DNA from 3 places in the Sphingobium tyrosinilyticum genome. Region 2 is predicted to be linked to each of the others. Evidence: predicted binding sites of a transcription regulator. Region 2 holds the regulator's gene; each other region holds the start of a gene.
What was found. The regulator LexA, encoded in region 2, represses DNA repair genes until DNA is damaged. The targets are predictions, from matches to a motif close to GTTCCNCNCTTGTTCT.
Positions count from the first base shown of each region.

Region 1 (6,889 bases), on a different contig from region 2:
CGCCAATGTCGCATTTTTGCCCAAGCCTTTCTCCGTCAGCCAGCTGGCGGAGGCCGCGCGCGACGCGTTGGCGATGCGGCCCGCGGTGGATTGAACTTCTTGAACGATCAAGCGTTTATGCTGGTCGGCGCGCCGATGATAAGATGGCGAGCGTAACGAAAATAGGGGATCGCACATGTCGGACAGCAAGACCATCCTGGTGGTCGAGGATGAAGCGATGATCGGCATGATGCTGGAAGATTATCTCGACACCCTAGGATACCGGTTGCATGCTATCGCTGTGTCGGTTGAAGAGGCGTGCGATCATGCGCGCAGGGGCGGCTTTGACGCCGCGTTGGTCGATTGCAATCTTCAGGGCGAAAAAAGCTGGCCCGTCGCCGACCTGCTTGCAGAAAGTGGCATTCCCTTCATTTTCGCTACGGGCGGCATGGCCGATGATGTCCCGTCGAGCCATTCGGACCGTCCGACGCTGGCGAAACCCTATACGATCGGGGCGGTTGAGCGCGCTTTGACGAAGGTGCTCGCAGTCTAATAGGAAAATTCCGTTCCCCTCTTGTTCTTGAAGAACAAAGGGGATACGTAGTGGCCAAGGCGCCACTGAATCGGCGCTTCCGCTTGACAGGGGATAGGCCGATGACAGCAATGCTCTCACTCATCGATTCCAAGAAGACAGGGACAATGGACAGACAGAAAGCATTGGAAGCGGCCCTTTCCCAGATTGATCGCGCCTTTGGTAAAGGCTCGGCAATGAAGCTGGGCAGCCGCGAGAAGATCGAGATCGAAGCGATCCCGACCGGATCGCTGGGGCTCGACATCGCACTCGGAATAGGGGGCCTGCCGCGCGGTCGCATCATTGAAATTTACGGGCCGGAAAGCTCGGGCAAGACGACGCTGGCGTTGCATGCCATCGCCGAAGCGCAAAAGACGGGCGGCATCGCCGCCTTCGTCGATGCCGAACATGCCCTTGACCCTGCCTATGCCAAGAAGCTCGGCGTCGATATCGACGAGCTGATTGTGTCACAGCCGGATACGGGCGAACAAGCACTGGAGATCGTAGATACCCTCGTCCGCTCCAACGCGATCGACGTTCTGGTGATCGACTCGGTTGCAGCCCTCGTCCCTCGCGCGGAAATTGAAGGCGAGATGGGCGACAGCCATGTCGGCCTGCAGGCCCGTCTGATGAGCCAGGCGTTGCGCAAGCTGACAGGTTCGATCTCGCGCTCCAAATGCCTCGTCATCTTCATCAACCAGGTCCGCATGAAGATCGGCGTCATGTACGGGAATCCGGAAACGACGACCGGCGGCAATGCGCTTAAGTTCTACGCCTCGGTCCGTCTGGACATTCGCCGCACCGGCCAGATCAAGGATCGCGACGATATCGTCGGCAATGCAACCCGCGTGAAGGTGGTGAAAAACAAGGTTGCGCCACCGTTCAAGCAGGTCGAATTCGACATCATGTATGGTGAGGGCATTTCGAAGATCGGCGAGATTCTCGACCTGGGCGTTAAGGCTGGCGTGGTCGAGAAGTCGGGGGCCTGGTTCTCCTATGACTCGGTTCGCATCGGCCAGGGCCGCGAGAACGCTAAGACCTTCCTCAAGGAAAATCCCGAAATGGCCGACCGTCTGGAACGGGCCATTCGCGGCAAGACCGAAGAGGTCGCCGAAGGGATGATGACCGGACCCGAAGCGGAGGATGATGGCGAATAAGCGCGGCAAGCGCCTGCGGTCGGATCAGCCGCAGGACAGTTGCGTGGCTCTGCCCGCCTCTCGTTTCATGCACTGAAAAGGCCCGTCCACGCTTCACCGCGGGGCGGGCCTTTTACCTTTGCGCTGGCGCGGGACAAGGATCGGATTGGGCGCCTGTCATGCCGGCTCAAGATCGGAGGGCGGTTTCTTGGGCATGACCTTGCGGGGCGTTCTGCTCTGTCGGACCGCGAGATTTTTCTTGAGCTTCACTCCCTGCAGGCCCCAGTCACCAAAATGCACCCCCGCCAACAGCGTGAGGAGGCCATACATGAACAAGGTGATCGTAAGCGGTAGCGCCAGAAGAACGTCCAGGACCTGTTCAGTCGGTGTTTCCACAGGGCCCACCCTGTCGATCCCGAACAGGGCGAGGCCATCTTCCAGGGAATGGCCGTCCCATTCTCGCCGGAACAGCCATTCGCCCGCCTCTATGGCCAATATGGGCGGAGCGATGAGCATGGCGGCAAGGCCAATGATGACCATCGCTTCGCTCAGCAGTTGCACCCCGAGATTTGTCAGACGGCGCTTGATCGTGGAATCGTTCGCCGGTTCCTTCGGTGCTGCGAGTGTTGCACTTCCACTCTGTCCGGCAGCAGCGGACGGGTGCGTGTCCAGGAAGCCGTACCGGTCCAGTTTCGTCAGCATGCGCCGGTTCAACTGAGATTTGCAGCTATCCTCTATGAATTTTTGTTGATCAATTGTCAGCTCTTCGCGAAAGCTGTCGGACTGTCCTTTTCTCATCCGCAAGGCATCTGCATCCGATCTGTCATAGACATGACCGGGAATGCCCTGGGCAAGTTCCAATGCCTTCAGTTTTTCAAAAGACGAATTCTCCACGGCATATTGTAGGGCTTGGGTGTTGACCGCTTCACCCAGGAAGTTGAGCAACTTTTCTACTTCTGACGCCGTATGGGCCAGTAGATCCTCATAATATATGATATGATGATCATGCCGTGCGAGGCCAGTTGACCAGCTATTCATATATTTTATGTAGTGCGGCAGGCCCCGGTCTTCATCCACAAGGAAATCGTCAATGTTGCCGCGGAAGGACATCTTGTGCCGCGTGACATGGTGATAATCGGACGTGAGTACCGCCCGCGGATCACGGATCAGAAATATGACCGGAAGCCGGCTGGGCAGGGTCGTTTTGAAGCGCAGATGGGTGGAAGGGATCAAAGGAAAGGAAGCCTCTTCCGATCTGCGGACGAAGGCCGGTATGCCGCGCACAGGATCCAAATCAAAATTCGGCGCAAAGGTGAACATGCTCTGCGTTGTGATCGGAGAATATTCGCGCGACGCGAGGAAATATTGCGCCAAAATAAACCTCAGCCATGTCCTGCCTGACTTCGGATAGGAAGCGAGAAGAGCCGTCGCGGCACTGGATACCAGCCGCAGACTACGGGCTGAAGAAATCCGGCGGGCCAGGAGAGAGGGAGCCTGGGTGAGTGAGGCGATCAGTGGCGTGTCCATAAATATAGATTAGCTTGGCAAGCCGCTGGCGTGTGGAACTTTTCTGGATGATGGCCAAAGTGTGTAACGAAGGTGAAACAGTTTCCTTGCTGTCCTAATCTGCGCTAACTTTATTGACAGGAGGGATGCGACCCCCGAAAAGAACATATAGAGAACATTTATATGGTCGAGTCGGTGAACACGCTTGCAGCCCTCAGGCGGCACATCGCATCGTTGGAAGGAATTCCAGCAACCCAAGAGGGTGCGTGCATCGCAACCGGCCATAGGCCCTTTGACCAGGCATTTCAGGGCGGTCTGGCGCAGGGCCGCATACATGAACTGTTCGGAAATGAGGAAGATGAAGGTGCCACCGCCGGTCTATCCCTGATTCTCGCTCATCTCGCAGCGAACGAGTCTCCTCTGTTCTGGCTGCGCCTCGCAAATGGAGCGGCCGGACAGCCCTATGGCCCCGGCCTTACCGCGCTCGGAATAGATTCCGCCCATTTGTTGATCGGGGTCATGAAAGATGAAGCGCTGCTGCTGCGCGCGGCGGTCGATGCACTGCGTTGCCCCGCATTAGGTGCGCTCGTGATCGAATTGCGAGGGCGCGCCCCGCTCCTGGACTTGACCGCCAGCCGTCGTCTCGCGCTCGCGGCGGAAGCATCAGGGGTTACCGCCTTTCTGCTGCGCATCGGTGGTGATCCGGCGCCCAGCGCAGCTGACACGCGCTGGCGGGTGACGGCTGCGCCTTCCGTGCCACTGGCGGGCAATGCGCCGGGAATGACCGCCTTTGACCTTAGCTTGCTGCGCCGCCGGTCAGGACCCGACGGCATGACATGGCGCCTTGTGTGGAACAGCGACCGGGGCGTGTTTGGAGAAGAATGCGATGAACGCCATAACCGGAGAAGTGACAGTGCGGACTCGCTGTTATCTTGCGCTGTGGTTCCCGTTCCTCCCGCTCGACCGGCTGCGCATCGCGCGGCCTGATCTCTGGACGGCAAAGGGGCAGGATGCCCCCGCTGTCATTGTCGAGACGGTTCGCGGGGCGATGCGGCTCATGGCGTTGGACGCCGATGCGCTGGCGATCGGCCTCAGCGCTGGAATGACGCTGGCCGACGCGCGGGCACGCGAGCCCGATCTGCGAGTGTTCGAAACCGATCCCCATGCCGATCAGGACTGGCTGGAGCGGCTGTGCGACGGCTGTGCCCGCTATACGCCGATCGCTGCGCTGGATCCGCCCCAGGGGTTGATGCTCGACATCAGCGGCTGCGCGCATCTTTGGAATGGTGAGGAAGCGTTGGCGCGTGAGGCGATGGAGCGGCTGGAACGGCACGGCATGCGTGTGCGCCATGCGCTGGCGGGTACACCCGAAGGCGCCCACGCGCTCGCCCGCTTCGCCTCCGTCCCTGCCGCTGACGAGGATGGCGCCCTGCGGCGCCTGCCAATCGAGGCGCTGGGGCTGGAGGAGGAAAGCGCGGTTGCGCTGCGCCGGGCAGGGTTGCGCACGGTGGGAGACCTCGCCGCGCGTCCCGCGCCAACCCTGGCGGCGCGTTTTGGCGAGGAAGCGGTGGATGCGCTTCACCGCCTGCTGGGCCTTGGCCACCGCCCCCTTGCCCCGCGTCGCCCGCGCGCCGCTGTCCGCATTGAACGCCGCTTTGCCGAACCATTAGGCAGCACCGCCTATGCGCTTCGAACCCTGGAGGGAATGGCCGCAGAAGCGGGGGAGCGTCTTGGCGAACGGGGAGAGGGTGGGCGCCGGTTCGAGATATTATTCTTCCGCACCGACGGCCTCGCCTTTCCGCTGCGGGTCGAAACCAGCCTGCCCGTGCGCGATGCGCCTTCCATCATGCGCCTGGTGCAGGAACGGATCGACAGCCTCTCCGACCCGCTCGACCCTGGTTTCGGGTTCGACATGCTGTGCCTCGTCGTGCCCCAGACTGAAAGGATGGCCGCCACCCAGCTGGCGTTGGAAGGCGGAGAAGCGCGTCGCGAGGAAGCGATCGCCGCGCTCATCGATCGCCTTTCCGTCCGTACGGGCCGGGGACGAATCCAGCGTCTCGAGCCGCGCGACAGCCATATTCCCGAACAGGCGCAGCTCGCCTTGCCTGCCGTCGAAAGCCGCATGCCATCCAGTTGGCCGCGTCAGTCCGATCCAGGCGACCCCCCGATGCGCCCCATCCACCTGTTCGATCCGCCCCAACCTTTAGAGGTGATAGCGGAGGTTCCCGACGGCCCTCCGCATCATTTTCGCTGGCGCCGAGGGGCGCATGAAGTCACTCGTTATGAAGGGCCCGAGCGGATCGCACCTGAATGGTGGAAGGCGAAGGATGGCGCCTTGGCGGGTGAAAGCATCGGCCTCACCCGCGATTATTACCGGATCGAGGATGCGCGCGGGCGGCGCTACTGGATTTTCCGCCACGGCCTCTACGGCGCAGAAGCCGCCCATCCACTTTGGTATATCCACGGCCTGTTCGCATGAAAGGCCGGGGCTATCCTGATCCTGCCAAGCCCAAGTCGATCGATCGGCGCGAGTTGAATGTGATCGAGGCGGCGAGGGGGAAGGAGAGGCTGAAGCGGGCCGAGCCTCGGCGACCGGCCAAGGAAGGGCCTGCTTTTGCGGAATTGGTGGCCGCAACCCATTTTTCCCTCTTGCGAGGGGCATCGCATGCCTCCGACATGGTCGCGCAGGCCATCCATCTTGGGCTCACAGGATTGGGCATTGCCGACCGCAATAGCGTGGCAGGTGTTGTGCGCGCGCATGTGGCCCGCAAGCGTGCGCCAGAACTCGCCAAGGCCCGCCTGCTTGAAGCCAAAAAGGAAGCGGGCCAGCCATTGGGGCTTACTGAGGAAGAGGAGCAGGCGTGCAAGACCGATCTGCGGCTGATCGTCGGGGCACGTCTGGTCTTTGCCGATGGCACGCCCGACATTGTCGCTTATCCATCGACGCGAAGAGGCTGGGGTGAACTCACCAAATTGCTGACCAAAGGCAATTTGAAGTCGGTAAAGGGAGATTGCATCCTTAGCTATGAGGAATTGACGGCTTATCTCGACGATCTGCTCTTGATCGTGCTGCCTTATTCCACCGCTACCGAACAGACGGCGCACCGCCGACCCGTGGCTTATGAATATGATGAGAGGCCGTCCAAGGAAGCGATCCGCCAAGGGCATCTAAGCCTCGTCCCTCCACCGCGCCCCGCTGATCTGGAGGCTTTGCTGATCCGGCTGTCCCGTTTGGCGCCGGGCCGCATATGGCTGGGCGCTGCGCTTCGGCGGGATGGGCGTGATGGGCGGCGTCTGGCCCATCTCAAGCTTTTGGGCGAGCGTAGTGGCGTGCCTTTGATTGCTACTATGGACGCGCTTTACGCCAGTCCGGCGCAGCGACCCTTGCAGGATGTGCTGAGTTGCATTCGCGAAGGGACCACTCTCGCCAAGGCGGGGCGTCTGCTCGAAGCCAATGCGGAGCGGCACATCCACGCGCCTGCGGAAATCGCACGGCTGTTTCGAACCTGCCCGGAAGCCGTGGCGGAGACGCGTCGCCTTCTGGATAAAGTGAATTTCACCCTGGATCAGCTAGCCTATGAATATCCCCATGAGCCGGTGCCCGAAGGCTGGACGGCGCAGCAGTGGCTGGAGGAACTTACCCTTTCGGCGGCGCATGCGCGCTATGGTCCCCGTATTCCGCAAGCTGTTCGAAAAT
Region 1 covers NZ_JBHSFZ010000001.1:244,246-251,134, reverse strand. The annotation lists gene ACFO3E_RS01245 (hybrid sensor histidine kinase/response regulator) at 1-94, shown strand, start outside; gene ACFO3E_RS01240 (response regulator) at 176-532, shown strand; gene recA (recombinase RecA) at 634-1,707, shown strand; gene ACFO3E_RS01230 (sulfotransferase domain-containing protein) at 1,864-3,213, opposite strand; gene ACFO3E_RS01225 (ImuA family protein) at 3,376-4,179, shown strand; gene ACFO3E_RS01220 (Y-family DNA polymerase) at 4,079-5,671, shown strand; gene ACFO3E_RS01215 (error-prone DNA polymerase) at 5,668-6,889, shown strand, end outside.
Region 1: ACFO3E_RS01225 (ImuA family protein) is a predicted target of LexA. The motif match lies at 3,354-3,369, and genes of this name have one in related genera.

Region 2 (6,889 bases):
TGGCGCCGCCATGAGCGGGCCCCCAGAGACAGGCGATGCCCGCTGCGATGCAAGCGAAGGGGTTCGCACCCGACGAACCAGCAAGGCGCACGGTCGAGGTCGAGGCGTTCTGCTCATGATCGGCGTGAAGGGTGAAAATCTTGTCCATCGCGTCCACGACGACTGGATCGATCACATATTCTTCCGCCGGGACCGAGAAGGTCATGTTCAGGAAGTTGGCGGTGTAGCTAAGGTCGTTGCGCGGATAGACGAAGGGCTGACCCACGGAATATTTATACGCCATTGCCGCAATCGTCGGCATCTTGGCGATCAACCGATGGCTGGCAATCTTGCGCTGTTCGGGATCGTTGATGTCGGTCGAGTCGTGATAGAAGGCCGACAGAGCACCGACGACGCCGCACATGATGGCCATCGGATGTGCGTCACGACGGAAACCGCGGTAGAAGGTGGTCAGTTGCTCATGCACCATGGTGTGGCGCGTGATCGTGTTGCTGAAATCCTCGAGTTCCTTTTTCGACGGCAGTTCGCCGTTGAGCAGGAGATAGCTGACTTCCATAAAGCTCGACTGCTCAGCGAGCTGATCGATGGGATAGCCGCGGTGCAGCAGGATGCCGGCGTCGCCATCGATATAAGTCAGGCCCGAATCGCAGCTTGCTGTGGAAGTAAAGCCGGGGTCGTAGGTGAACATGCCGGTGTTGGCATAGAGCTTACGAACGTCGATGACCTTGGGGCCGACTGAGCCGCTAAGGATGCCGTAATCCTTGGCATCGCCGCCCACCGTCAAAGTCGCATTATTGTCCGACATCTCGTTCTCCTCAATTGCCATCAGCCGGCGACACCTGTCTGGCATCGGCAAGCCGCTCCAAGCTCCTGCCTTTTCCAAGAAGGAAAAGGACATCAAAAATCCCCGGCGAAACCGTGCGACCGGTCAGCGCCGCGCGCAGCGGCTGGGCCACTTTGCCCAACCCCAGGCCGGCTTCCTCTGCCACGCGGCGGATCGCTTCCTCGATCGCTTCGACTGTCCAGGACTGGACGGAATCAAGAGCGTCGGCTGTCTTGCCCAGCAGCTCGCGCGCCGAGTCGTCTAGCAGAGCAAGGGCCTTCTCGTCAAAATCCAGCGGGCAATTTTTGAATAGAAACTCCGCGCCCTCCGCAATTTCGTTAAGGGTTTTCGCGCGGGGCTTCAGAGAGGGAATGGCTTTAATTAGAAGCGTTTCAGAGCCTTCTGGCAACGCTACGTCCAGGCGCTGCGCGACGCGCGGCATTACCAGTGCAGCTAGGCGGGCATCATCCGCTTCACGCAAATAATAGGCGTTGAGATTTTCCAGCTTCTTGATGTCGAAACGGGAAGGCGACCGACCGACCCCGGAAATGTCAAACAGCTCTATCGCGCGATCGCGAGAGATAGTCTCTTCGTCGCCATAACCCCAACCAAGGCGTAGCAGATAATTCAGCACCGCTTCGGGCAGCATGCCCATTTCGTCGCGATAGGCATCGACCCCAAGCGCGCCATGCCGCTTGGACAGCTTCGCGCCATCCGATCCGTGGATAAGAGGGATGTGAGCGTAAACCGGCTCTTCCCAACCCATGGCCTTAATGATGCCAAGCTGGCGGAAGGCATTGTTGAGATGATCATCGCCGCGGATCACATGAGTGACACCCATGTCCTGGTCATCGACTACAACGGCCAGCATGTAGGTAGGCGTACCGTCGGAACGGAGCAGGATCATGTCATCCAACTCCGCATTCTGGACGACAACGCGGCCCTGCACCGCATCTTCGATCACCGTTTCGCCGTCGCGCGGTGCCTTCAACCGGATAACGAAGGGCGCGCCTGCCGGTGCTTCGGAAGGGTCACGATCGCGCCAACGGCCATCATAGCGCATCGGCTGCTTGGCCGCGCGTTGCTGCTCGCGCAATTCGGCAAGCTCTTCGGGCGTCGCGTAGCAGCGATAGGCATGGCCACCCGCAAGCAGTTGGTTGGCGACTTCGGCATGGCGCTGCGACCGCTCAAATTGGAACACCGCAGGCTCGTCGCCGGCAAGGCCGAGCCATTCGAGACCGTCGAAGATTGCTGCCACGGCTTCGTCGGTAGAGCGCGCGCGATCGGTATCTTCGATCCGCAACAGGAACTTGCCGCCGTGATGTCGGGCGAATAACCAGTTGAACAAAGCGGTGCGTGCGCCGCCGATGTGAAGGAAGCCCGTGGGCGATGGCGCAAAACGGGTCACGATTTGCTTGTTCAAACCCGTTGCACTCACCGTCTTATTCCCCGACATCCGCCTTGCTCATTCATGAACGCGACGCCCCCTAGCATGGCTTTTGAGCCACGACAAACCTCCGTTGGCCGGAATATCGGGCAGGCGGTGCAGGCCCTTTTTGCGCGACTGGAACAGGGGCTGGAGGCAGAGCGCGAACAGTTGGGATTGTGGGTTCCGGTGGCGCTGGGGATAGGCATAGCCGCCTGGATTTCTCTGCCTAACAAGCTGGAATGGCTTGCTTTCTGCTGTAGCGCGGTTGCGATCACGAGTGCGGGTTGTCTCCTTCCTCTGGGAGCGCGGCTGCGCCAAATGGTAGTGCTGGGCGGGTTGCTCGCTTGCGGGGGCTGTCTGCTGATATGGGGAAAAGCGGCCATTTTCGGTACAGCCCCATTGCCCCGGCCCATCTTCATGGAGGTGACGGGGGAGGTCATATCTGCCGATGTGGTGCCAGCGCAGCAAATGAGTCGCGTGGCGGTTAGGCCGATCGATCCGTCCGGGCTGCCGGCGCTGATCCGCGTGAATATTGCGGCAACCGACATTCCTGCGGAGCTTGGACGGGGAGCCGTCATCCGATTCCGGGCGCGCCTAATGCCGCCCGCGCCGGCAAGTCTGCCGGGGGGCTATGATTTCGCTCGCCGCGCCTATTTCCAAGGCATTGGAGCCACCGGACGTGCATTGAAGCCGATTGTTGTTCTGCAGCCATCGGTAGAAGCGCCCCCGCTTCGCAATCGCCTGTTTGCGCATATATTGCAGAATGGCGAGGGCGAGGGGGCGGGAATCGCGGCTGCTTTGGCGACCGGAGACCAAGGTGCGATCACCGAAGCGGACGCGGAGGCTATGCGCCGCAGCGGCCTAGCGCATTTACTGTCTATCAGCGGCTTGCATGTCACTGCCCTGATTGGGGCAGTCGTTTTCCTGCTGATGCGGATCATGGCGCTTAATCGGCGGGCGGCGCTCGATTGGCCGTTGATGCTGATCGCTGCGGGCGGCGGCGCGCTGGCGGGCATTGGATACACGCTGCTAACCGGGGGAGAAGTGCCGACGGTCCGGTCCTGTGTGGCGGCGCTGCTGGTATTGGGAGGGCTCGCGCTTGGCCGCGAAGCGATAACGCTGCGGCTGATCGCTGCCGGCGCGCTATTGGTTCTATTGCTCTGGCCCGAGGCACTGGCCGGGCCGAGTTTTCAGATGAGCTTCGCCGCCGTGATCGCGATTGTTGCATTGAGCGAGCATCCGCGGTTTCGCGCCTTCGCAGCCCAGCGGGATGAAGGGACGGTCAAGCGCCTCGCGCGCTCCCTAGCCGTTTTGCTGCTGTCCGGGTTCGCCGTGGAGCTCGTGCTGGCCCCGATCGCGCTTTTTCACTTTCACAAGGCGGGAATGATGGGCGCTTTTGCTAATCTGATCGCCATTCCCCTGACCACTTTTGTCGTCATGCCATTCGAGGCGCTGGCCTTATTACTTGACCTTGTGGGATTTGGAGCGCCCGCATGGTGGCTAACTGGTCGGGCTATCGATCTACTGCTGTGGCTAGCGCACAGCGTCGCAGCGAGTCCGTGGGCGGTGGCGACTGCCCCTGTGGTGCCGAACGTCGTGTTCGGCATGATGGTTCTGGGGGGGCTCTGCTGCCTGTTGGGGCGGAGTCGCTGGCGATGGATCGGACTGGCGCCGGTTGCTGCAGGGATCCTGGTCATAGTGACGACTTCGCCGCCCGAGATATTGGTGACTGCCGATGGCCGTCATGTCGCGGTGCGAAGCGCAGAGGGCGGCATGGCCATCCTGCGCGAACGAGCGGGTGATTATGTCCGCGACATGATGGCGGAAAGCGCGGGGCATGAAGGGCCTCTGGCTGCCATGGCCGATTTGCCGGAGGCAAGTTGTTCGAAAGATCTATGCATGGTGGCTCTAACGGGCGGCGGCCGCATGTGGCGACTGCTGGTGACTCGAACCGGCGATTTGGTGCCACGAGAGACGCTCGCGCACGATTGCGCGCGTGCTGACATCGTGATCGCGGATCGCCGCCTTCCGCCTTGGTGCCGACCGCGCTGGTTGAAGGCGGACCGGCGGCTGCTGGCGCGGACAGGCGGGCTTGCCATTGACCTGGATGACGGGGAGGTGCGGACCGGAAAAGTCCCCGGCGACACACATCCCTGGATCATTCAGCCCTCCAGGCGACCGGCACGTCGCCCGTCAAATCAATTATAGCGGCGCAGCAGTCCTGCCAGCTTTCCCTGAATGCGCACTTGCCGCGTATCATAGATCTGCGGTTCGTAGGCGCTGTTGGCAGGGTCGAGCCGAACCTTGGGTCCTTGGCGATGGAAATATTTCAGCGTCGCATCGCTATCTTCAATAAGGGCGACGACGATCTGCCCCTCGCGCGCAACTTCGGTCCGTTGAATGAGAGCGAAATCACCATCAAGGATGCCAGCCTCGATCATGGAGTCACCAGACACCTCCAGCGCATAATGATCGCCTGCGCCGAGTAAAGCGGCAGGAACGGATAGCATATTCTGACCCTCTAGCGCCTCGATCGGAACACCCGCGGCGATCCTGCCATGGAGCGGTATGTCGATCACATCATTTGCAGCGAGGGGCGGCTTGGCGGCAAGCTGTGGCTTCGGCGGGGCGATCCCCTTCGGCGCGCGATGCATCGCTTCTGGAAGCTTGAGCACTTCGAGCGCGCGAGCGCGGTTAGGCAAGCGCCGAATAAAGCCGCGTTCTTCCAGTGCGTTGATTAACCGGTGGATGCCGGATTTAGACCGCAGGTCAAGCGCCTCCTTCATCTCTTCGAAGGAGGGCGATACGCCGCCTTCCTCCAGCCTGTTTTGAATGAAGCTGAGCAATTCCTGTTGCTTGGGCGTCAGCATGCCTGCTTGTCCTCCATGGAACGGATGGAGAACGCATAGGAAACGGAAGGGGGCGAGTCAAGCAACTTGCACGAACCGTAACGAAAGGAACGGACCTGCCGTCTGGCCGTTATCTGGCAGCCTTCCCAAAAGAGGGTGAATAGGAGAGTAAGATGGCGAACCAAAACGACCAGGACAGCAACCAGCGCCGCCAACAGGGTGGTGACCGCTCAAGTCAAGGCGGCCGTCAGCAACAGCAAGAAAACCGCCAAGGCCAGATGGGCGAAGGCAAGAAGGACAAGGGCGGTCACGACAAGCAGCAGCGTTGATCAGCGTCCGGTTTGTATCCGGGGGAGGGGCCGCTTTGCGGCCCCTTTCTCATGAGTTGAGCGGGAGAACGGTTACCTGGTCGCCAGCGGCTGCTGGCGGTGAGCCCGCAGGCCGAAGGATGAGACTGTCGGCCTGAGCCATGGCGGCGGTTGCTGCGCTGTCTTGCGAGGTGACTGCAATCATACCATCGTCGGTGTGAAAGGCGCGAAGATAATCGTCCCGTTCGCCACTGGCGGGCAAGGGGGCGGCCAGCGTCGCGCTGGCGATGCGGGGCAACGGATCGGCTGCTCCGGCCATATGCCGGACGAGCGGTAGAAGGAACAGGGTTGCGGTGACGAACGCCGAGACCGGATTGCCAGGCAAGCCAAGGAAAATGGCGTCGCGCAGTCTTCCCGCCATCAGCGGTTTTCCTGGCCGCATCCGGATTTTCCAGAACTCAAGATCGCCGCCCGCTGCTGCGAACGCGGGACGGACAAGATCATGGTCCCCGACGGATGCTCCGCCGGTTGAAACCATGATGTCGGCTTGGCTGGCATCCTCCAGCGCCCGTGTCATGGCATCGAGATCGTCGGGGATAATCCCGATGTCGAGGATGCTGCAACTCAGAGCGCCGAGCATCGCGGCAAGCATGGGAGCGTTGGAGCAGGGCAGGTGGCCCGGCGGCGTAGGCGCTCCTGGCGGGACCAGTTCATTGCCGGTGGATAGGAGAGCGATCCGAGGGCGAGTGCCGACCGGGAGCGCGCCGTGGCCCGCCAGGACGGCCAGGGCGATCTGCGCCGGGCCGAGAGCTGCACCTGAGTTTAGCAGCAATTGGTTATTGCGGAAATCCGAGGCGGCAGGCCGGACATTACGGCCTCTGGGGAGGGCTGGGCCGCGGGGGTGGACGAGGCCGTTCGAGAGGTCAGCATCTTCCTGAATGAGGATGGTGTCGGCGCCTGGCGGCAATGGTGCGCCGGTAAAGATGCGGCAGCTTTCGCCGGGCGCCAGGGACGGCGGAAGGGCACCGCCAGCCGTGCTTTCGGCTGTGACGCGCCAGGGGCCGGGCCATTCGGCGGCGCGGATCGCGTAGCCGTCCATCGCGGAGAGGTCTGCCCAAGGCTGATCCCGCAAGGAAAGGATATTTCGAGCGAGCCAGCGACCAGCACAGGCTGAGACGGGTAGCTCCTCGGCGGGGAGGCGGGGACCGAGGGCAAGCAGCCGGGCCTGGGCCTCCGCGACCGGCAGCAGGCTCATGCCGCGCGCCAGTCGCCCGACTTGCCGCCGGATTTGGCGAGAAGGCGCACGTCGCCGATGACCATGCCTTTATCCAGCGCCTTGGCCATGTCGTAGATGGTGAGCAGCGCTACCGAAGTGGCGGTGAGCGCTTCCATTTCTACACCCGTCTGTCCGGCCGTTCGGGCAGTCGCGGATACAGTGACCCCGGCGGCTTCAAGTGTGAAGTCGATGCTGACGGAGGTC
Region 2 covers NZ_JBHSFZ010000064.1:393,148-400,036, reverse strand. The annotation lists gene ACFO3E_RS19485 (citrate synthase) at 1-805, opposite strand, end outside; gene gltX (glutamate--tRNA ligase) at 816-2,279, opposite strand; gene ACFO3E_RS19475 (ComEC/Rec2 family competence protein) at 2,316-4,460, shown strand; gene lexA (transcriptional repressor LexA) at 4,451-5,122, opposite strand; gene ACFO3E_RS19465 (hypothetical protein) at 5,275-5,430, shown strand; gene ACFO3E_RS19460 (molybdopterin molybdotransferase MoeA) at 5,480-6,664, opposite strand; gene moaC (cyclic pyranopterin monophosphate synthase MoaC) at 6,661-6,889, opposite strand, start outside.

Region 3 (6,889 bases), 170 kb from region 2:
CAAAAATACATGATTTCCCGGACCCATTTTGCCCCGCTATTATAATGGTATCGCCGAGATCTTGAGCAGCAACACGTCGAATTCCACGAAAATTTTCTATTGTTATGCTGTCGATCTTCATAGTTCCCCCTTCAGACCAAATCGATTGCTACTCCGCCGCCACAGCCTCCAACCCCAACAACGGCGCGAGATAGCGCCCGGTAAAGCTCCGGGCGTTCTTCGCGACCTTTTCGGGCGTGCCTTCGGCGACGACTTCGCCGCCTTTGACGCCGCCTTCCGGTCCCATGTCGATGATCCAGTCGGCGGTCTTGATGACGTCCAGATTATGCTCGATCACAACCACGCTGTTGCCCTGTTCGACTAGGGCGTGGAGGACTTCGAGCAGTTTGCGGACGTCTTCGAAGTGGAGGCCGGTGGTGGGCTCGTCCAATATGTAGAGGGTCTGGCCGGTGGCGCGGCGGGAGAGTTCCTTGGCGAGCTTGACGCGCTGGGCTTCGCCGCCGGACAGGGTGGTGGCCTGCTGGCCGACCTTGATATAGCCGAGGCCGACTTCGGCGAGCATCGCCATCTTGTCGCGGATGGGGGGGACGGCCTTGAAGAATTCCACCGCGTCCTCGACCGTCATGTCGAGAACGTCGGCGATGCTGTGGCCCTTGAACTTCACCTCCAGCGTTTCGCGATTGTAGCGCGCGCCGTGGCAGACGTCGCAGGTGACATAGACGTCGGGGAGGAAGTGCATCTCGATCTTGAGCACGCCGTCGCCCTGGCAGGCTTCGCAGCGGCCGCCCTTGACGTTGAAGCTGAAGCGGCCGGGCTTGTAGCCGCGCGCCTGCGCTTCGGGGAGGCCCGCGAACCAGTCGCGGATGTTGGTGAAGGCTCCCGTATAGGTCGCCGGGTTGGAGCGCGGGGTGCGGCCGATGGGCGACTGGTCGATGTCGATCACCTTGTCGCAATGTTCAAGGCCGGTGACCTTGTCATGCGGGCCTGCGACGATGCGCGCGCCGTTGAGGGCGCGGGCTGACGCGGCGTAGAGGGTGTCGATGGTGAAGCTGGACTTGCCCGATCCTGACACGCCGGTGATGCAGGTGAAGGTGCCGAGCGGGATGCTGGCCGTGACGCCTTGCAGATTGTTGGCGCGGGCGTTGTGGACGGTGAGCTTCTTGCCATTGCCCTTGCGGCGCTTGGTCGGGACTTCGATGCGGCGGGTGCCGTTCAGATAGTCCGCGGTCAGGCTGTCGCGGTGGGCGAGCAGTTCGTTGAGGCTGCCTTGGGCGACGATGGTGCCGCCATGGACGCCGGCGCCCGGTCCCATGTCGACGATATAGTCGGCGGTGCGGATCGCGTCCTCGTCATGCTCCACGACGATGACGGTGTTGCCGAGGTCGCGCAGGCGCTTGAGGGTAATGAGCAGGCGGTCATTGTCGCGCTGGTGCAGGCCGATGCTGGGCTCGTCGAGGACGTAGAGGACGCCCGACAGGCCGCTGCCGATCTGGGAAGCGAGGCGGATGCGCTGGGACTCGCCGCCCGACAGCGTGCCGCTGGTGCGGTCGAGGTTGAGATAGTCGAGGCCGACATTGTTGAGGAAGCCGAGGCGCTCGACGATTTCCTTGAGGATGGCCTTGGCGATCTGGTTCTGCTGGTCGTTGAGCTGCGCGGGGAGGGTGGAGAAGAAGCCGAGCGCATCGACCACCGAGCGGCGGGTGGACATGGAGATGTCCTCGCCCGCGATCTTGACGGCGCGGGCTTCGGGCTTGAGGCGGGCGCCGTGGCATGTCTCGCAGGGCATGGCGGTTTGGTACTTGCTGAGTTCCTCGCGCATCCAGGCGGATTCGGTCTGGAGCAGGCGGCGGTTGAGGTTGCCGATGACGCCTTCGAAGGGCTTTTTGACCTCGTAGGACTTCTTGCCGTCGACGAAGCGCAGGGTGACGGGCTTACCGGCGGTGCCGTGGAGGATGATGACCTTCACCTCCGGCGGCAAGTCGATCCAAGGCTTGTCGAGGGTGAAGCCGAACTCCTTCGCGAGCGAGCCGAGGACCTGCATATAATAGGGGCTGGGCGGGTTGGACTTGGCCCAGGGGACGATGGCGCCCTTTTTGAGGGTGAGATGCTCGTTGGGGACGACCAGTTCGGGGTCGAACTCCTGCCGCTCGCCGAGGCCATCGCAGGCGGGGCAGGCGCCTTGCGGGGCGTTGAAGGAGAAGAGGCGCGGTTCGATCTCGGGGATGGTGAAGCCCGAGACGGGGCAGGCGAATTTTTCGCTGAAGACGATGCGGTTGGCGGGGATGCCTGCGTTCTTCATTTTGCCGGTGGATTCGGCTTCATCCTCGCGGCCGGGAACGACGCCATCGGCGAGGTCGATATAGGCGAGGCCGTCGGCGAGCTTCAGCGCCTGTTCGAAGCTGTCCGCCAGGCGGGTGGACATGTCCGCGTCCACGGCGAGGCGGTCGACGACGACTTCGATGTCATGCTTATATTTCTTGTCGAGGGCGGGGGCGTCCTCGATCAGATACATTTCGCCGTCGATGCGGACGCGGGTGTAGCCCGCCTTCTGCCACTCGGCCAATTCTTTGCGATACTCGCCCTTGCGGCCGCGGACGACGGGGGCGAGCAGGTAGAAGCGGGTGCCTTCGGGAAGCTGGAGGACGCGATCGACCATCTGGCTGACGGTCTGGGCGCTGATCGGCTCTCCGGTCGCGGGGGAGTAGGGGATGCCGACGCGCGCCCAGAGCAGGCGCATATAGTCGTAGATCTCGGTGACGGTCGCGACGGTCGAGCGCGGGTTGCGGCTGGTCGTCTTCTGCTCGATCGAGATGGCGGGGGAGAGGCCGTCGATATGCTCGACGTCCGGCTTCTGCATCATCTCCAGGAACTGTCGGGCGTAGGCGGAGAGAGACTCCACATAGCGGCGCTGCCCCTCGGCATAGATTGTGTCGAAGGCGAGGGAGGACTTGCCCGAGCCGGAAAGGCCGGTGATGACGATCAGGCTGTCGCGCGGGAGGTCGACATCGACGCCCTTGAGGTTGTGCTCGCGCGCGCCGCGCACGGAAATCGTAGTGAGACTCATGGGCCGTGTTGTTCCAGATTTGTTCTTTGGGGGCAAGTTTATCGCGCGGATATGGGTTAGCGGACCGTGGCTCGCAAGCGGGCATGCTTTCCGGCGCGCGCATGCGGCGGGTGGTCGAATGGTAAAGTGGCCTTAACCTGTTTGGGCCTATGAAGGGTGACGGACTTGCCGCATCGGCGGCGTCCTGATCAGCGAGCTTTAAGAGAGATCCTGGGTAGCCCGACAGCATCCCGGATACGCCCCCGGCCATCCCTTGCGCCGGGGGCGTTTTTTTGGGCGCTGGACTCTATTTTACGCTACGAAAATAAGGCTTTTTGCCTCGACAGCAGGGCTGCATCTCTTTATTGGCGCGCCTTGCTGATGGGGAGGACTGACGGGTCCCAGCCTGCCCATTTCAATCGCGGCCAGATCCCCGGAGAGCGACGGCCGCAGCATTTTGAAATAGGGGGACCCAAATCATGTCGATTGTTGCAAAGATGGTTGCGGTAAGCGCCTGCGCTCTGATGAGCACGGCGGCGATGGCGAGCAGTATTCCGTTCGAATCCAACGGCCGCACCGTCGAAGTGGGCTATCAGGACCTGGATCTGGCGAAAAAGGCGGACCAGCGCGAATTGACGCTGCGCATCCGCCGTGCGGCCGTGAAGGTGTGCCCGGGGCGGTCGGTGCAGGAATCGCGGTCCTGCCAGTTGGCGGCGCTGGATCATGTTCGGGAGCCTATGGCTGCCGCGATTGCGAGCGCTCAGGGGCGGGATGCCGGACAGTTTGCGGAAGTGAGCAAGGACAAGGTGCCTGGCTCGGCGGATTGAAACGGTCCTGCCGTGATAAGTGAAGGAAGGTCCGGTTGATTGCCGGGCCTTTTTTCTTGGGGTGCGCGCGGGCTTCGACAGGCTCAGCCCGAACGGGGGTGGGGGTGGATTGGGGGAGGGACTATCGGGCGGAATGGATGGAAGCGTCTAACCTCCGTTCCGTTCGAGCGTAGTCGGGCAAGCGCATGTGTGTGCTGCCTGTTTCTCGACTTCGCTCGAAACGAACGGGGTGGGGGAAGGCTTCCATGGCGCCCGCGCGGAACCGCCGATTGGCGCTGGCCGTTGATCGGGCGAGGCGCGCATGATGCTTGCGCCGAGGAGAGAGCGATGAGCGACAAGACCGATATCCGGCCCAACAGCCGTGAAGAGGCGCATGACGAGCGCCCCACCGACGCGCAGGACCATGCCGTGACCAATGAGGAAAAGTTGGATGAGGGGCTGATGGACAGCATGGATGCGTCCGATCCGCCGGCGGCGACCGCTCCGGGCGATCATGGCGATCCGGTGCCTTCTTCGGGCTTCCATGAAGAAGATGAAGATGAGGAGAAGGCGGAGCGATAGACGGCGCTGATATTGGTGATATGATCAGCTTCACAGGCGGACCGGATCGGCGGATGGCCGGGCGGTTCGCCTTACCGGCGAGAGGAGCCCTGTTGATGCCGACTTCCACGACCCCCGCGATCGAACGCATTGCCCGCGTGCTGGCCGGACGCCAGCTGAGCCTGAACGGCGAGGGCAGCGATCCGCATGCGTCGGGCGCGGTGGACGCGAGCTGGCAGAAGCATGTGGATGACGCCTATGCCATATTGCACACGTTGCGGGAGCCCGATGAGCAGATGGCGCAGGCGGGCGATGTGGCGGTGTGGCGCAAGATGATCGGGGCGGTCCTCGAACGGCGGCCCTGACGCCGTTGGCGGTCTCGCTTGCGCGTGGCATAAGCGCTGCATGAACGGGCCTGCACTGAAGATCAAAATCCAGATTTATTGTGGCGACGAGATCGCCATGGGCCCCGGCAAGGCGGACCTGCTGGACGCGATCGCCAGCGAGGGATCGATTTCCGCGGCGGGGCGCAAACTAAAGATGAGTTATCGCCGCTGCTGGATGCTGGTGGACGTGATGAACCGTTGCTGGGCGCGGCCGCTGGTGCAGACATCGACCGAAGGCGCGGTGCTGACGGAATTGGGGCAGAGCGTGTTGGCGCAGTATCGCGGGCTGCAGAAGGCGGTATCGAGTGCTGCGGGGCGTACGCATTGGCCGGCGCTAGCGGAGCAGTTGAGGGGAGAGCCTTTGCCGGTGCAGGGGTAGGAGCGCTCGACATTCAGCCTGTCGGGGTCTGAAAACGATAGAAGCTCGCGGCTTTTCTCGTCTCAATTTCCGCGCTTCGGTGATCACCATCTTTGAGTATGCTGCGCTCCGATGCTGGAACATCAGGCTATTCGGCGCCTCTGAACTGCATGTCGAGCGGGCCTGTTTACGACAGCGGTGCGAGGGCAGGTCCGGCTATTCCATTCGGCGCATTCACAAAATTTACATGTTGCACCGCACAAAGAAACATGATTCATGAGCATGTCGGCGGAACCGGCGCTTAAGCATTCAGTAACCATGATGGGTGCATGTTCTGCTGATCGACTTGAAGTCGGAGGGCAAGAGCATGGGCACCAATGCAAGACCGGCTGACGGGGCAATCACCCTGGCTGAATTGCGCGAATTCGCCAGTTTCCCGTCTGCCACGCAGCGCTACATCCGCCGATCGCTGGATATCGGCCTCCATCGCCGCGACGCCATGAAGCTGTGGTCGCGCGACATGGTGGAGGAAGCGAGCATCCGCGCGCAGGCCCGCATCTATGGGCGGCTGGATGAGATCAAGGCGCGGGTGCCCGATGACAGCGGGCTCGACCAGATGGAGCCGTTCATGGCGCCGCTGGTGACGATTTCCGCCTTCGACCTGGGTCAGGACAGGCTGTGCAGCTTTTCCTCCTATCGGTTCCTTTACGAGCGGCTGCTGGGGGCGGGGGCCCGGCCGTGGCTGCCCGGAGCTTTCTGCGCGGCGGCGAGCCTGCCGCATCTGCATCCGGAAAAACGCCGGGCGCTGCTGCAGTCGATCAGCGAGGCGGCGGCGACCGCGGTGGGCTGGTCGAACCGCGAGCCGACCTTCTATCCGGAGTGGGTGGAGAAGGTGGATATGAGCAAGGCGAACTGAGTTTGGAGCCTGGCCCACTTTTGGGGGCTGGGGTTTAGATGAGGTTTTGGACGGGGCGCGACGGGCCGAAAGGGCACGTTGCGCTTTTGTCTTTTTGGATGGTCTGAAGACGCTGCGATATTGGGGTCAGGGGGAAACCGACGGGGCAGCGTTCAGCTATGGCCTTCGATAGCGAAGCCAGCCAACATTTCGGCAAGCGCTTCGATACCCTCTTCGCTGCCGTTCAACGCCGCTGTGAGCGCATCCTCCACTTTTGATGCGACGAATTGCGAAGGCCCCGCATAATCGAGCGACCATGTCAGGAAACGCCGGTGGTCATAGGGGCCTTCTGCTATGGTGTGAACATCGCGATGGCGGGGGTCCTGAAGGATGGACCGCTTAAGTTCGGCGATACCTTCAGCAGGGCCTTCAAGATATTGCGCGAACCGCCGGCCGGTAAAAAGCAGTGCGCCCGTAACGCTCAACGACGCATTGCGCGGTATGGAAATATCAACGATTTCCCGGACATGATCTGGAGCGTCAGCATCAATCAGCTGGCTCGTGCTTATATATAACCATCGCTCGAACATGCTCTTGTGGTATACAGCTGTACAAGAGTAGTAAAGGCGAGGCGCAGGTGGGGACCTGTTTGTGCGCCTCGCCTTCCTTCTTGCCGGTCCCCGGGGGAGGAGTCCGGCCGATCGAAGAAGCCCTGTTTACTCCCATTATGGTTAAGCGCGGATTTCGGTCATTCGTCGTAAAAATACGACATCACGCTGGTCAGCCCTCTTAAAGAAGCACGCGCTAGGGGCCGCTCCGTATTGGACGGAGGCGGATTGA
Region 3 covers NZ_JBHSFZ010000064.1:561,799-568,687, reverse strand. The annotation lists gene ACFO3E_RS20300 (AAA family ATPase) at 1-121, opposite strand, end outside; gene uvrA (excinuclease ABC subunit UvrA) at 149-3,064, opposite strand; gene ACFO3E_RS20290 (UrcA family protein) at 3,523-3,870, shown strand; gene ACFO3E_RS20285 (hypothetical protein) at 4,198-4,431, shown strand; gene ACFO3E_RS20280 (hypothetical protein) at 4,527-4,775, shown strand; gene ACFO3E_RS20275 (winged helix-turn-helix domain-containing protein) at 4,816-5,175, shown strand; gene ACFO3E_RS20270 (hypothetical protein) at 5,522-6,070, shown strand; gene ACFO3E_RS20265 (BLUF domain-containing protein) at 6,223-6,639, opposite strand; gene ACFO3E_RS20260 (PilZ domain-containing protein) at 6,871-6,889, shown strand, end outside.
Region 3: uvrA (excinuclease ABC subunit UvrA) is a predicted target of LexA. The motif match lies at 3,075-3,090, and genes of this name have one in related genera.